DNA from 2 places in the Cytobacillus gottheilii genome. Region 1 is predicted to be linked to the other one. Evidence: riboswitches for the same ligand, from Rfam matches in the RefSeq annotation. Region 1 holds a riboswitch; the other holds the start of a gene.
What was found. A riboswitch is a leader RNA that binds a small molecule or an ion and turns the genes downstream of it on or off. The one in region 1 is predicted to bind FMN.
Positions count from the first base shown of each region.

Region 2: it holds a riboswitch for FMN, as region 1 does, so the genes downstream of both, J1899_RS14350 (ECF transporter S component) here and ribD (bifunctional diaminohydroxyphosphoribosylaminopyrimidine deaminase/5-amino-6-(5-phosphoribosylamino)uracil reductase RibD) in region 1, are expected to answer to the same signal.

Region 1 is NZ_CP071709.1:3,616,327-3,624,648, forward strand. Features, by position in the region: gene J1899_RS17895 (collagen-like protein) at 1-34, shown strand, start outside; gene ribH (6,7-dimethyl-8-ribityllumazine synthase) at 258-722, opposite strand; gene J1899_RS17905 (bifunctional 3,4-dihydroxy-2-butanone-4-phosphate synthase/GTP cyclohydrolase II) at 770-1,957, opposite strand; gene ribE (riboflavin synthase) at 1,974-2,618, opposite strand; gene ribD (bifunctional diaminohydroxyphosphoribosylaminopyrimidine deaminase/5-amino-6-(5-phosphoribosylamino)uracil reductase RibD) at 2,603-3,706, opposite strand; FMN riboswitch at 3,996-4,142, opposite strand; gene J1899_RS17920 (manganese catalase) at 4,306-5,166, opposite strand; gene J1899_RS17925 (hypothetical protein) at 5,430-5,576, shown strand; gene J1899_RS17930 (glucosaminidase domain-containing protein) at 5,684-6,526, opposite strand; gene J1899_RS17935 (mannitol-1-phosphate 5-dehydrogenase) at 6,738-7,877, opposite strand; gene J1899_RS17940 (PTS mannitol transporter subunit IIA) at 7,879-8,313, opposite strand.
Region 2 is NZ_CP071709.1:2,895,939-2,904,260, forward strand. Features, by position in the region: gene J1899_RS14325 (LysM peptidoglycan-binding domain-containing protein) at 1-458, opposite strand, end outside; gene J1899_RS14330 (CPBP family intramembrane glutamic endopeptidase) at 472-1,062, opposite strand; gene J1899_RS14335 (RecQ family ATP-dependent DNA helicase) at 1,059-2,573, opposite strand; gene J1899_RS14340 (YpbB family protein) at 2,570-3,628, opposite strand; gene J1899_RS14345 (ferredoxin) at 3,910-4,158, shown strand; gene J1899_RS14350 (ECF transporter S component) at 4,256-4,846, opposite strand; FMN riboswitch at 5,001-5,178, opposite strand; gene serA (phosphoglycerate dehydrogenase) at 5,364-6,938, shown strand; gene J1899_RS14360 (histidinol-phosphatase) at 7,021-7,833, opposite strand; gene J1899_RS14365 (peptidoglycan DD-metalloendopeptidase family protein) at 7,962-8,322, opposite strand, start outside.

The DNA of each region.
Region 1 (8,322 bases):
TGGTATTGTCTTCTCAATGATCCGGATTACTTGATTAATAATGTAGAGCATTACTATATTCTATCCTTTGATTACTGCTAAATTCTACTATTTGTGGATATTAAAAGAGCATTGAATAAGCCTTCAATGCTCTTTTTTCTGTAAGTATTACCGGCTAAAACCTGTTTTTAATTCCTTCTCTAAAACCAGGTAAATTCAAGAAAAATTGATGTGTTCAATCTTTTAACCTCATTTTCCTTTTTACCTCTATTTCTCACTTAAAAATTCTTCATTAAATTCGCCATTTCAATAGCTGCTGTTGCCGAATCCCATCCTTTATTTCCTGCTTTTGTTCCTGCTCTTTCAATCGCTTGCTCAATTGTATTCGTTGTTAGTACACCAAAAATAACTGGTATGCCCTCTTGCATATTGATTGCAGCAACTCCTTTAGATACCTCACTGCAAACATAATCAAAATGAGGAGTAGCTCCGCGAATAACTGTTCCGAGTGCTACGATGGCATCATATTTCTGAGATGCTGCCATTTTCTTTGCAACCAATGGAATTTCATACGCTCCAGGCACCCACGCCACCTCAATATTGTCATCACTTACGCCATGTCTCTTTAAAGCATCTTCAGCTGCTCCCAGCAATTTACTTGTAATAAATTCATTAAACCTGGAAACTACAATTCCTATTTTTAGATCCGTACCTATTAAATTACCTTCATGTATAATTGTCATTTATATTCTCCTCGAATTTTAATTTTTCCGTTCAAATATATTATCTTTTAAAAAAGGTGTCCCATTTTTTCTTTCTTCACTTGCATATACAATGCATTCTCTTCTCTAACCGGCATCTGAATAGGCATACGGTCCGTCACCTTCAATCCATGTCCTTCAATTCCCGCAATTTTTCTTGGATTATTCGTTAAAAGGCGAATGGATGAAAGACCTAAATCTCGTAAAATTTGAGCACCAATACCATAGTCGCGCAGGTCAGGAGCAAAGCCAAGCTTTTCGTTTGCTTGAACCGTATCGTATCCTTCTTCCTGCAGCTTATATGCTTTCATCTTATTGACGAGACCGATCCCTCTGCCTTCCTGCCTCATATAGAGAAGAACTCCTTGACCCTCCGCTTCAATTTGAGCCATTGCAGCGTGAAGCTGCGGCCCGCAGTCACAGCGAAAAGAGCCAAATACATCACCAGTCAGGCATTCAGAATGTACTCTAACTAGGACATCTGACTCTCCTTTGACCTCTCCTTTGACAAGTGCAATATGCTCTTGGCCAGTCAGAACTTCAGTAAATGTCACCGCTCTGAACAAACCGAAATCGGTTGGCAAAGAAATCTCCACCACTTTTTCAATTAACTGCTCTTTTTGGCGGCGATAAGCGATCAATTCTTTAATTGTTAAAATCACAAGATCAAATTTCTCAGCAATATCTTTAAGCTGAGGTCCTCTCGCCATCGTGCCATCACTATTCATAATTTCGCAAATAACACCAACAGGTTCAGAGCCGGCTAATCTGGCTAAATCAACAGCTGCCTCTGTGTGCCCTGCTCGTTTTAATACCCCTCCTGTTTGGGCAATAAGAGGGAAAATATGACCTGGTTTTTTAAAGTCTTTCGCCATAGCAGAAGTTTCCATCATTTTTTGAACGGTTTCAGAACGTTCAAATGCAGAAATGCCTGTATGGCTAGAAGAATGATCAATGCTAATTGTAAAGGCTGTTCCATGAGAATCTGTATTTTGTGCTGTCATTAAAGGCAATTCAAGCTGCTCTGCCTTTTCTTCAGTAATTGGAACACAGATAAGCCCTTTGCCCTCCGTTGCCATAAAATTTATCATTTCAGGTGTTGCAAATTCTCCAAGTGCGATAAAATCACCTTCATTCTCGCGCTGTTCATCGTCCACGACAATGATGGCCTTACCCTTCTTTAGCTCTTCTATTGCTTTTTCCACTGAAGCATACATGCGTCCGCACTCCTTTTTATAAAAAGCCATTTCTTGTCAGCATTTCAGCTGTCAGATTAGTAGTTGTTGTATTTTCATAGCGAAGCAGTTTTTCCGTATATTTGGCTAACATATCACATTCAATATTTACGAGGTCACCCACTTGCTTAGATCCTAATATAGAGTCCATCTGTGTTGTTGGTATAAGGGAAATAACAAAGTGGTCTTCATGCACATCAAATACGGTTAGGGATGTACCGTCAACAGCAACCGAACCTTTTAGTATGAAGTAACGCTGCCATTGTTTTGCAATTCCAATTTCCAAATATAGAGCATTACCTCTGTGATTAATTCTATTAATTTTTCCAGTTGCATCGATATGGCCTGATACAATATGACCGCCAAATCGGCTGTTCGCCAGCATTGCTCGTTCGAGATTCACTTTACTGCCAACATATAAGGTATGAAGAGCAGTAGATTTTAACGTTTCAGGCATAAGATCGGCAGTGTAGGAATTGGTTTCATATGACGCAACCGTTAAGCAAACTCCGTTTACGGCAATACTGTCACCAATCTTTACATCTTCAAGCACCTTCTCACATTGAACAGTGAGTTTCATTGCGTCCTGTTCATGATGTATGCCTGAAATTATACCGATTTCTTCTACTATTCCAGTAAACAAGAAGCAGATTCCTCCTTTTGAAACTGTGCATGCAGACGTAAATCTAGTCCGAATGTTCGCATATCCAAAATATGCAAATTCTCACTATCTTTCATCCAGTTTCTTTTTTCGCTGCTAAAAAAGGATATTCCATTCCCAATAAGTTTTGGTGCAAGATATAAGTAAAGTTCGTCCGCCAAGTTCTCATCAATAAAACTCGAATGAACACGGCTTCCCCCTTCTACCAATAATGTCATCACACCAATACCGCCTAAATACTTTAATACAGACGGTAAAAAAGCCTGCGACTTCGGAATAACTTCTATATGAACAAAACTAGACTCGTATTGCTTAATTTGCTCTTCCAAAGGAACTTGTGTAAAAATAATCGTCTTTACAGCTTCGTCAGTTACGACATTTGCTGTATTTGGCGTCTGTAAGCGCCGGTCTAAAACAATTCGAATGGGATTCTTTCCACCATGGGGCAAACGGGTGGTGAGGAAAGGGTTATCAGCAATTACGGTTTGTGCACCTACTAGGATGGCATCATGGATATGGCGAAGATAATGGACATCTTCCCTAGCTTCTCTGGAAGTGATCCATTTGCTGTCTCCTGATGATGCGGCAATCCGGCCATCGAGAGTGGCGGCTGCTTTTAAGGTGACATATGGAGTACCGTATTGGATATAGTGAAAAAATGCTCGGTTTAAAAATGCTGCCTCTTTTTCTAAAACGCCTGTGACTACTTCAATTCCTGCTTGTTTCAGCTGGGAAATTCCTTTTCCTTTTACTAAAGGATTCGGATCAGTACAGGCAATAACAACACGGCGAATACCGCTATTTATAATGAGATTTGTACAAGGAGGTGTTTTGCCTCTATGTGCACACGGTTCAAGAGTGACATAAAGATCTGCTCCTTTAGCACGATCATGCGCCATTGTAATGGCATGAACTTCTGCATGTGGTGTACCGGCTTTTAGATGCGCACCAGTACCTATAATCTGGCCATCTTTCACACAAACAGCACCAACAAGAGGGTTTGGAGATGTTTGTCCCTCAGCAGATCTCGCTAGGTCAAGCGCAATTCTCATATAATATTCATCATTCAATAGCACCCCTCCTTTTAGAAAACGGCAAGCACAAATTAGAACAAGGACATACTGAAGAATCCTCTTGCAGGAAGAATGACAATTCCTTTTCTTCTGCAAAAGATAAACTAATCAGCAAATAGAAACAACTTAAAAAAACACTTAGAAAGTTGTTTTAACTAGTCCCATGATCTCTTGGCCAGCCTCTGCAAATAACATATAGCAAATAAAAGCTTAATCTTATATCCATTCGGAAAAGACCAGCTTCTCTAAAAGAGGGCAGATTTCACCTGAGCATTGTACATATAAAAGACAACTTCTCCCATCCAGACTTTCACTGTCGGTGCCGGATTTACACCAGCTCCACCGAATCCAAAGGAATCCGGGTCACGGACTAACGAGGCATGCACGCTCGATCACCGCCGGTAAGGATTTCCACCTTGCCCCGAAGTGTTTTCTATGTACGTTTATAATTTAGCACATATATTCACAAAATCATATTTTTTTACTCATTTTAGTAAATGTCATAATATTCACACGCACCGGGAAACTAATCTGAACTCCACATAAAACATGCACAAAAAAAACCGCCAACTGCAGCTAGGCGGTCATCTCTTACATTAGATTAAATTTGGTGGAATCTGTTCATCTCTTCCTTTTACAACCGCTGGAGGTGTGTCAAAAATATATTCTGGAGCAGGCTTTAACTTTGGTTTATTCGCAAGAGGGACCGGGTTTTCTACATAATTAAATGTTCCAAGTCCATCCATGCTCTTACCGTGTGCCCAACGTCCTGTTGCACTTTCGTTTCCTTCTGAGAAGTTAAATAATGTATAAGCAACTTCCTGCTTTTCTAATTCACGCGGGAATGTACTAGGTACGACAACATTTTCTTTTGCTTCTAATTCTTTAATAGCTGCAATCCATTGATTTTGGTGCATCGTATCACGAGCAATTAACCAGGAAAGCATATCTTTAACTCCGCGATCATTCGTAGCAGCATAAAGTCTTGAAACCTGCAGACGCCCCTGTGACTCTGCTGTTAAATTCATTCTAAAATCAGCCAATAAGTTACCGCTAGCGATAATATAATTTGCTGTCCAGCGGTTACCCATAGCGTCTGCAGGCATGGCACCTAACCCAGAAACGATGGCATGCTGCGGGTTCATACCGCCTAAAATAGCACCAATAACCGGATCTTTGGCAGCAGTTTCTAAATCGCCAACAGGCGCTCCATCCAAAAGGCGTGCGATCATTGTTGCAAGCATTTCAATATGTGCAAGCTCTTCTGCACCAGTATCCATTAATAAGTCTTTATATTTTCCATTACCTCTTAAATTCCATCCCTGAAATAAATATTGCATGGCTACAGAGATTTCACCCCATTGACCGCCAAGCACTTCCTGAAGCTGACGAGCAAAAATCGGATCAGGTCTTTCCGGCTTTGCATGATATTGCAGTTCTTTTTTATGAAAAAACATAGACACACCCCTATTTATTTGTCTTAACAGAAGCAGTATATTGTAGCATTTAAATGGATGTGTATGTCCCGGGGAAACAAACCTTCTGAATCATTCAATTTCTTCATAATTATTCCTAAAGTTATAATTTTATAGAAAAACTGAGTATTTTCGTCATAAGTTGCTGTTTTCCACGAAAATTCGACTTAAACGACCTCTGCTAATTTTTTTGCAGGAATATAAAATGAATAGAAAGACCTATAAAAGTGGAGGAAATCTTCAATATGACTGTTGAACATGTTGAATACAATGGAGAGAAATACGAGGTACTCTTTAAATATCAATCTGGATACTGGGAACTGCTGGACCACCAGACCGGACAGGTGATCCTTGTTCATCATTCCGAAATAAAAGGAACTCATCTAAAGTGATAAGCTCCGTAAGATTTAATACATTATATATTTTTAAGAAAACAAAAGAATCTGCCCTGTTTTTTGTAAGGTAAAAGCGCGTAAATCGAGTGAGATCAGTTCAGCGATTACTTAATTCTTAATTTTTGCCCTATATAAATGGTATTCACGTTTTTCAGCGTATTCAGAGCACTAATAGCCTGAATAGAAGTTCCATATTTTACAGCAAGTTCTGAAAGTGTTTCACCTGCTGCAACAAGATGATAAACAGCCTGTTTGTCTATAGGTGCATGATCGTTGGGATTAATCCAGGAACCGGGTACCCCTTTTGTCATAGTAATATTAATCATCCCTTGGCTTTCATTAAAAACAATATATGTTCCTTCCTTAATGACCGTCCTTTGACTTGTACGTGATTTGGCATTGTCAGCTGTGAAGTAACCGGGGATAGCTTGTACAACTTTATAATATTTTTGAGATTGTGAAGCTGGCGTCTGAATCTGAGAAGGATGAATAGCAAGGTCATATTTTGTAAGGTTATGAGATTCAATAATGGTAATCAGCTTTTGTGCATAGTCAGGGTCTGTAGCATAGCCTGCAGATTGGACAGCATTGGCAGCAGTACGATAATTACTCTCCCCAATAATGAGTTTATATTTATGTCGATCCCAGGATACTCCTTTTAAATAGAGATTGGCCAGATCTTGAAACGACTCATACCAGCTTGGATACTTTCTGAATGCAGCCAGTATTTCTACCTTTTGCCCTTTGACTACTTCCCAAGTCGGCATTTCCACAGACTGGCCGTTGTACGATCCCTTAATGCCGAATAAGTTCTTCCCTTCTTTTGCAAGCTTACTCTTTCCCCACGCGGATTCTAAAATAGCCTGGGAAATTAACAAAGAAGCTAAGATATTAGATTCCTCTTGTACTCGCTTGGCATACGGAGCAATTTCTGCTATAAATGTCATTCAAAAACCTCCTTTAATTCTATAATATGAAAATTAAGTGAAAACAGACAGGGTAATTAGGAAGGCATTTGCCTCTTTCTATTAAACTGCGTAATGAAAACCTGCCATTTTGATATACCCCTTCTTCACCCCCCACAAGAAAAAGCCGCTTCAAAGCTAATGGATTCAGCTTTAAAGCGGCTTATTATTCATTTACAAAGGTATCTCTTTTTTACTTTAAGTTCTTTAAAACTAGCTCAACTAATGGATGATCCTTTGATAGACCACATACCTGAACCATTGTTTCTTCATAACCATTTGCTTTGATCTTTTCTTGAAGCTCCACTGCTTCTGGATCTTCCTGAACATCATACTTTAGGGCAGCAGCGATTACTTTCGCCAAGTTTTCAGGATTCTTTTCTAAGTATTGAATATACTGAACAGCAGGGCTCACAAGTCTGTCATTTCTGCCAAGCTTGCGGAGCGGACCTCTTGCCACACGAGTAATATCATCATTAATATGCGGATTCTTAAATCTGCCCACAATTTTATTGATATATTGCTGGTGTTCTTCAGAATTGAATCCGTACTTTTCTACTAATACCGCACCAGTTTCCTGAAGCGTGTTTCTTACTGCTTCAAGTACGTGATCGTCTTCCATTGCATCTTTAATTGTTTTTAGACCAGCCTCATATCCTAAATATGCTGCTGCAGCATGACCTGTATTCACGGTAAACAATTTGCGTTCGATATATGGACTTAAATCATCGACAAAGGTGACTCCTTCGATAGCAGGAACCTCTCCGATCATCATCGACTGATCTACAGCCCACTCGTAAAATGGTTCAACAAGCACCATTAGTTTATCTTCATTTGTTTGAATAGGGACGATACGGTCAACAGCCGCATTAGGGAAAGCAAACAATTGATCAAATTTTTCAGCTTGATCTGTATTGAGGGATTCATATACCTTCTCTTTTAAGAAGCTGCTGCCGCCAATCATATTCTCACAAGCAATAATGTTTAATGGATTAGAGCCTGCTTCTGCTCTCATCTTTAATCCATCACGAATTAAATTCGCAATAATCCCAAGCACAGTAGGTCCAACTGCCGTTGTCACTAGGTCGGCCTTCGCGATTGCTGAAATAACCTCATCACTGTTTGTTTTGCTATTGATCGCTCTCACATTTTTTACAATCGTTTCTTCGCTTTGATCGGCAGCGAGTACCACTTTGTATTCTCTTTTTTCATTTAAAAGGTCCACTATTTCATCATTAACATCAACGAAAACGACTTCATAGCCTGCATCAGATAAAAGCTTTCCAATAAAGCCGCGTCCAATATTTCCTCCGCCAAAATGTACGGCTAACATATTAGTTCACCTCATCAAATAAGGATAGAATCTCTTCAGCAGATGTAGCTTTAACAATTTTTTCTACGTTTTCTTCTTCAGAACATACAATGGCAATTTGTGAAAGGATTTCAAGATGTGCTCCATCTTTTCCGGCAATTCCAATTAATACTTTCACAATATTTCCGCCGCCGAAATCCACACCGTCCGGAACCTGTACAATGGCTAAACCAGAAGTATTAACAGATTTTTTCGCATCGTCTGTACCATGTGGGATTGCAACGAAATTCCCCATAAATGTAGAAGAAAGTTCTTCTCTCTCAAGCATTTTTTCAACATACTCCTGATCGACATATCCTTTGTCTACTAGAATTTGCCCTGTAAATTTAATCGCTTCTTCTTTATTCGTAAATGCTTGGTTTAAAATGATATTGTCTGCAGTTAAAATGTTTGTCATGTTTGACAC
Region 2 (8,322 bases), 720 kb from region 1:
TGTTCAGGTTTATTAGAAGAATCAGGTTCAGAGGGCTGTTCAGCAGGATCAGCTTTCTGATCTTGATCCTCCGTTTGCTGCTTGTCCTCCTCTGGCTGTTCTTCTTTGTTCTCGTCCATTTGTTCATCTATTTCAAAAATCACTTCATTTTCATTCTCGTTGTTTTTCCCGTAATCAAACGTCTCAAAGCCTGAAGAAGCTGTCGTCGTTTCACTATCTCCCCAATTCGCATACGTGTAAACAGTAAAAATAATAATTGGAAGCAAAATAAAGAATAGAGCAAGCAGCCGAATCACTGGGTATTTAACTTTAATACCTTTTTTCGTCTGCTTGTTTCTGTGCACCCTGCTCCGTGGAGGAAGCTCCTCTTTCACGACATCTGTTTTCTCAGCAGCTTTTTTGGTAATCTTTTTTCGCAGCCTTTCTGCTTGATCTCTATATGGACCCTCTTTATTCATAAATCATCCCTGCCTATACTGAAGTATTCGTGTTTTTTCCATACTTAATAATGACCCCAAGTAAAAAATCAATCAAAAAGTGCATGAAAATAGTCACAAATAAATTTTCTGTTATAACATAAATATAACCAATAAAAAAACTGAGTGCCACAATATTTAAAAATAAATACCAGTGAAATAAATATCGAAAATGAATAAGGGCAAAAACAGCGCTTGAGATAATAAGCCCAAAATGAGTTTGTATGACACCGCGGAAGAGGATCTCTTCGCTTATGGCCACCACAAGTGAAATAACTGCGATGTGCCATACTGGACGCTTGCTGAAAATTTTTGCATTCAATCCGCCATCATCATAATAAGATTTCGGCAGAATCTTCATCATGATAGTATCAAAAAGAACAACAAGAATACCCGCTCCGCCGCCAATTAACACGATTTCTTTCATATCCCATTTAAACAGAGCGAACATTTCACTGTATTTGTCAAAAAATATCCACGCTAATAACGCTGAAAGTGCTAGCAGAATAACTTGCGTCAAATATAGGTGAAATACGAGCTCACGATCAGAAATTTCCTCCAATAAATCACTTTGGCGATTCTTCAATGCTCTCCCTCTCGTTTCTTCAGCAGTATGTCTGCCAATCTTTCTTTCCAGTTGACCTCTTTGTGTTTGCTTTCTGTATTTTCTGCTTCTATGCGCTCAAATGGCACTATCGAAAATCCGCAATGATCACAGCAATCATTCATCTGCTGCTGCTCCGACTCTTCAAAGTAATCAAGCAGCTGAAGTCTTCTGCACTTTTCCGAACGGATCCAATTGACCATTTCTTCAATTTTACTTTTTTTACTATCCAGACGTTCCCTAATAAAGTTTTTAAATTTAGAACTGAACACTGAGAAGTCATTTCCGTTAGCCAGGCAATTCTTTAAGTAATCAAGAGTTAATCTAAGCTGAATTTCATTCAATCCGCAAATCAATGATAATTCTTCTTCAAACTCTGTCACATTCTGAAGGGTTGGTTTTTGTTCATTCAGCCAGTTTTCAAGAAGGGATATTTGTGATTCATCCGGCAGCTCTCCTTCAATTAACTGATGCTGAAGCATTTCATCTCCCGCACTATAAAGCATAAATGCAATAGAGGGATGACCATCCCTCCCGGCTCGGCCAATTTCCTGCACATACGATTCAAATTGCATCGGCATATGAAAATGAATGACATATCGGATATTTTCTTTATTGATTCCCATCCCGAAAGCACTTGTGGCACATATAAGATCCAGCTGCCCATGAAGAAATTGCTGCTGAATGAGCATTCTAGTCTCCTGCTCAAGACCACCATGGTATGGCATCACATTTCCGACTCCCTGCTGTTTTAAATCAGCAGCTATTTGCTCTGCCAATTTTTTACTTGAAAAGTAAACAATACCGGGTCCTTGTAATCTTTTTGCAAGTTCAATTAAGCGATCCCTTTTTTCCCGATAATGCTGAAAGTGCTCTACAGCAATTGTAATGTTAGGTCTGTTAACAGAATAAATAATTTGTTCGCAATCCTGAAGTGAAAGTGAATGAATGATATCGGCACGGACTTCACTTGTTGCCGTTGCTGTCAGGGCAACTGTCAGGGGATTTCCCAGCTGCTCGCGAATATAACCCAGCTTTAAGTAATCTGGTCTAAAATCATGACCCCATTGCGATATACAATGAGCTTCATCAATAACAAACAAGGCGATATTTAAACTTTTCATTCTTGCTAAAACATTTTCTGTCACCAGCATTTCCGGTGAGATAAAAATAAATTTAAATGTATTTAATTGTCTTAAAGCATTCAGCTTTTCATCAAACGATAAAAAAGAATTAATGGCAATGACACTTTTTTCTCCATTTATTTTCAGCTGATCAACCTGATCCTGCATTAAAGAAAGCAAAGGGGACACAATAACTACTTGTCCATTTAGCATATAACCTGGCAGCTGATAACAGAGTGATTTCCCTGTACCTGTTGGAAGCATAGCCAGCGTATTTTTCCCTGCTAAAAGGGTGGTAATAACTTCTTTTTGACCGCTTCTGAAATGGCTATAGCCAAAACGTTCTTTTAATACTTCTTCAATTATCATAGTGAGTCACCAAATACCGCAAGCACTAACCTTATTTCAAAATACTGTGCATGCGGAACAATCGTTTTAATATGTTTTAGCTGTTTCGATGTTACTTTTTTTACTGCTTCTGCTATTTCGGCCACATTTTTATCAGTAACAAATCTTCCTATTTCAAAATCAGGCTTGTTGAGTGCAAGTTCGACAATATGGTCCTCTATTGTGTTTCTCTTTAGCTTTCTAAAAGTTGCTATTTCTTCAATTGTGAAGCCCTGCTGCAATAATTCTTCCGTTCTTTGCGCAGAGACGGTCATCGTAAATTCAGTTTCAGCAGACTGTATTACTTTATTCAGCAATGGCAATTGAACAGGTTTCTCTTTTATCACCGTAAGCATAGTATGCAGAATACTTTGAAACTGCAGCTCAAAATAATCCTGGTCCATTGAATACTGTAATGCTGCCTGTTCTTTCGTAAGACCAATTGTCTCCGCTCCGGTCAGCCTGCTGATCAAAAACTCCGGCTGTATACTTGTGCTATTTTCTAGACAATCGACCACTTCATTAAACACTTTTTGGGCAAGAACTTGCCTGTCCATCTTCGTGTCCTGTAAAAACTGTTTAAGCCATAAATGTGTTTCTTTTTTACGCTGAATCGGCAAATATTTAGAATTGCTATACATGAGGTTTGAAATAACCTGTACGAGCAATGAAAGTCTTTCCCAAAATACAACAGATAGCTGATGATATTTCCAGCCGTTTAAGTTTACAGGCAGCGGCTGCTTTTTTAATTGTTCCTTTAGTGCCTCTCTGCCCAGGTCTGTAAGACGATACTGAGAAGGTTCATATTCTAAAATCCATATTTCCTTTATCATTTCTGACAGGTGCTGATCAAATTGCAGCCTTGTCATAGAAGGATATACACGAAAAAATGGTGTGAGCTGAAAAAGAAAAGCATCTTGGATCGTTTGGGAGGATTTTTTACCGTTTAATAAATGGAAAACTGAATAGACGGTGCGTTCATCTGCTATTCGGTGGAGGCAATATAGGATAATGCTCTTTTTATAACACCCAAACATTGTATTGTATCCCCTTTTCAAATTTCGTATAAATTAAAAAGTGAACAGTTATCTTTTAAACCGTTACGATCATTGTATCATGAAAGAAAAAGGGTTGTTTAATGTAAGCGTTTTATTCGTTTACAAAACACGAAAACCCTACTGTGATAAGTATTCTCAACATCTTTTTATTGAAAAGTTGAAGTTTCAGTTTTACAATAGGAATGAGGGACGAGATTCTGCAGCGCGCAGAAGAACAAGATATATTTCTTTTTTTAATTCATTCAGGAGGTTTTTTTAAGATGGCTAAATATACAATCGTTGACAAAGATACATGTATCGCATGCGGGGCTTGCGGAGCTGCTGCTCCAGATATTTATGATTATGATGATGAAGGCATTGCCTTTGTTACATTAGATGATAACCAGGGTACGGTTGAAGTTCCTGATGTTCTAATGGACGATATGATGGATGCTTTTGAAGGCTGTCCAACTGATTCTATTAAAGTGGCAGATGATTCCTTTGAGGGAGATCCGCTTAAATACGAATAAAAAAGGTTTCTTCTAAAATCTCCTTTCAGCTGAAAGGAGATTTTTCTTTTTAAGGTGTAAATAAAAAGAGCAGCTTCTTAGGCTGCTCTTTTTACATTTAAACGGCACTTTTAAGTGTATTTTGACTTTGTTTGGTTATCCATACACTCATTTTAGAGTAAATCAGCATAAATACGGCTGCAATCAATAATCCTTTGATGATATTAAAAGGCAGGATCCCCGTAACAACCATTGTCCGCATTTCAGGAGCAGACATCGCAGGAAAATTCAAAAAGAATGTGTACGCCGGAAGAATCACTATATAATTGAGTACGCTCATCATAATCGCCATGATGATTGAACCCGAGATCAGTCCAATTGTCATTCCTTTTTTCGATTTAAGACGATTGAAAATATAGTAAACGGGAAGAACAAATAAGATTCCAGCAAGAAAATTCGATATATGTCCAACAGGAACTCCAGTAGCACTTCCTGTCATAAAATAATCCAGAATATTTTTAAATAATTCAACCAAAATGCCAGCCAGCGGTCCAAAGATTAATGCAGCGATTAGTGCAGGAATATCACTGAAATCAATCATTAGAAAGTTTGGAAATGGCGGCAGCGGGAAGTTCAGCAGCATTAATACATATGCGATACTGCTCAGCATTCCAATTGCTACATAAGCTTTTACATTCAATTTTTTCATTTTTTCCTCTCTCCTTTTTAGGCTATCTCTCCTAAAGAAGAAAGGTTCAGCAAAGTAAGCGGCATTAAAAAACCCCCAAGTGTGTACTTGAGGGAGAAATAGGCACGCTTTAATAAACGCTCAAAATCCTGCATTTTTTGAACGCTTGCGGAACCTCCATCTTCTCCCATCCAGACTGTACTGTCGGCTTTGGAATCGCACCAAATCCTGCTTAATTTAACGTATGGCTTGTGAGTGAAGTGCATCATCACACCATACAATCAGGCTCGCGGGCTTAAAGCATTGTGCTTATCACCGCCGGTCGGGAATTTCACCCTGCCCCGAAGATAGACCATATTAAATTATCATACAGGTACATTATACTGAAGAAAGATCCTTTTGTGAAGAAATAAATCTCAGACCAAGTATTTTAACTCTTTAAAGCGTTTCCTTTTTACATTAGTGCATAATTTAAATTGACAGACTATTGGCGTTCTTGTAAAATAGTCAAAAAAATCGCACTCTCCAGGGGGATCTTATGTATACCGTATTAGTTTCAGATGCTATAAATGCTGAAGGACTCAAACCGCTTCTCGACATGCCTAATCTAGAAATTATTCAGAAGAAAAGTGATGATCCATCCGTTCGTCTTGAAAGCATTGATGCTTTGCTTGTCAGAAGTGCTACTAAAGTTACTGAACAGCTGTTGGATCAAATGCCTAACTTGAAAATTATTGGCAGAGCAGGAGTAGGCGTAGACAATATTGATGTTCCGGCTGCCACTAAGAAAGGGATCGTAGTCGTCAATGCACCAGACGGCAATACAATCTCAACGGCGGAGCATACCTTTGCTATGATGGCTTCGTTAATGAGAAGGATTCCACAAGCTTATGTAAGCGTAAAAAACACAGAATGGAAACGCAGTACATTTGTTGGAACGGAGCTTCATGGAAAAACATTAGGAATTGTTGGATTAGGCAGAATCGGAGCAGAGCTTGCTAAACGCGCCAAGGCTTTTGGCATGACGATCACAGTCTTTGATCCATTTTTAACTAAAGAACGTGCAGCTAAACTTGGCGTTGAATCCGCATCACTAGAGCAGTTGCTTCAATCATCTGATATTATCACCGTACATACACCACTCACTCCAGAAACCAAAGGACTTATTAATTCTAAAAGCTTATCACTCACCAAGAAAGGCGTATATTTCTTAAATTGTGCACGCGGAGGTATTATTGATGAACTCGCTCTCGCTGACTATATTGGGAGCGGACATGTAGCTGGTGCAGCACTTGATGTTTTTGAATTAGAACCGCCCGGAGAGCACCCGCTTCTTAAATTTGATCAAGTCATTGCCACCCCTCACCTCGGGGCATCAACAAAAGAAGCTCAATTAAATGTAGCTACACAAGTTGCAAAGGAAGTCCGGTTATTCCTTGAAGATATGCCTGTTTCCAATTCAATCAATTTACCTGCCATATCAAAAGACTTATATGCTAAGTTGCAGCCTTTTCATCAGCTCGCTAAACAAATGGGAGCGATCCTGTCTCAATGTGTAAAAACCGGTATTCATGAATTGAGCATCACCTATTCTGGATCGGCAACAGACTTAGAAACACCATACTTAACAAAAGCGCTAATTTCCGGCTTTTTCAAGAACAGAATTGATGCTTATGTAAATGAAGTAAATGCCCTGTTAACAGCAAAAGAGCGCGGCATTACAATTGGTGAAAAAATCTCTGTAGACGCATTTGGCTATTCTAATTGCATTACGGTGACAGCTAAAGGAGAAGACTCGGCTTTCACTGTAAGAGGAACATATATTGATCATTATGGTCCTCGAATTGTTTTTTTAAATGGCTTTAATATTGACTTTCTCCCAGATGGAAACCTTCTATATATTCAGCATATGGACCGCCCTGGGGTCATTGGCCGCGTAGGAAAAATTCTGGGTGACTTATCAGTCAATATTGCCACCATGCAAGTTGGCCGGAAAGAAGCCGGTGGAGAAGCGATTATGGTCTTATCATTTGATAATCCAATAGAGGAACAAACATTATCCGCTTTATCTAAGTTAGAGGACATTGTATCCATTAATTCCATTTTGCTTTAGCAGTTTACCTTTAACAAAAGCTAAAAGCGCGCCGCAAATATGCAGCGCGCTTTATATTTTATTTCCTTCTCAATCCGTCTCGTTAGCCAATCGGGTATTCTTTTCTTTCTCCCTTTGAAAAAGTCATAATTGATGTATAACCAATCTCTTTTGCAAGTTTCAGAGCTTGATCAAAGTTCGCTCCGACATGTTCTGGAAAATGGGCATCTGATGATAAAACAATCGGAATGTTTTTCTCGAAGCATTTTTGCAGCAATCTAGGATCTGGATATATTTCGCCAACCGGTTTTCTTAACCCGGCCGTGCTGATTTCTACACAAGTCTTTGACTTCGCTAATGCATCAGTTGCCCGTTCATATTGCTGAAGTAAAAATTCTTCATCATCTGGTACATATTTAAATATTTTCACTAAATCAAGATGACCGACGATATCAAATAAATTAGACTCTGCCAATGTAACAACCTGGTCAAAATAAGCCTTATAGACTTGTGCAACGTCTCTTCTGTCCCATTCTTTTCTGTACTCAGCTAAATCAATGCCGAAGTCACCGACCCAATGAATGGAGCCAATCACATAATCGAAATCATAGCTTTTGATAAATTGCTCCATTTCTTTATGCTTTCCTGGAGTATAATCCATTTCTATTGACATTTTGACATCTATATCACGTTTCCAAGCCTGCTGAAATAAAGCTTCATAGTCTTTCATATCGTAATAGCGTCTTTCATTTACCCATGGATTCTGTAATATATCAGCCGTCTGGTAAAAATGATAAGCATGTTCTGAAATACCAAAGCTTTCTATTCCATGTTCTTTTGCCTTATCTGTAAATTTTGTTAAATAATCTAATGATAGCGTTCCGTTTTCCAAATGATTATGATAATCCGTGAGCATGTAATCTCCCCCTTAATTTAGACATCATTATACGCTTATCAGAAAAATCAGGCAATGGACAAGTTTGATTTTCTCACTAAAAAACTCCTGCTCTGTTGAAAAACAGCGATCGAGCAGGAGAAAAAAGGTTAATTTGAGATCATGATTCTCTCATTTATTTGAATTGTATCGTCATTTAACATATTTAAATCTTTTAACTCTTGTACTGTAAGATTCTTCTCTTCAGCAATAGAAGACAAGGTATCCCCTCTTTTCACCAAATAAACCTTATCAGGATCTATGTCGGGAATTATTAAACTTTGTTCAGGCTCAATATGATCTGAGTCAAGCTTGTTTGCCTCTTGAATGGAGATGACATCCATTTTATACTGAACTGAAATATCCCATAGGGTTTCACCGCTCTGCACAATATGGGTAATAGACTCATGTTCCTCTGTCTTTTTTGCACTATTGTTTTCATCTTCCTCTGATTCATGATCATAATTCTGT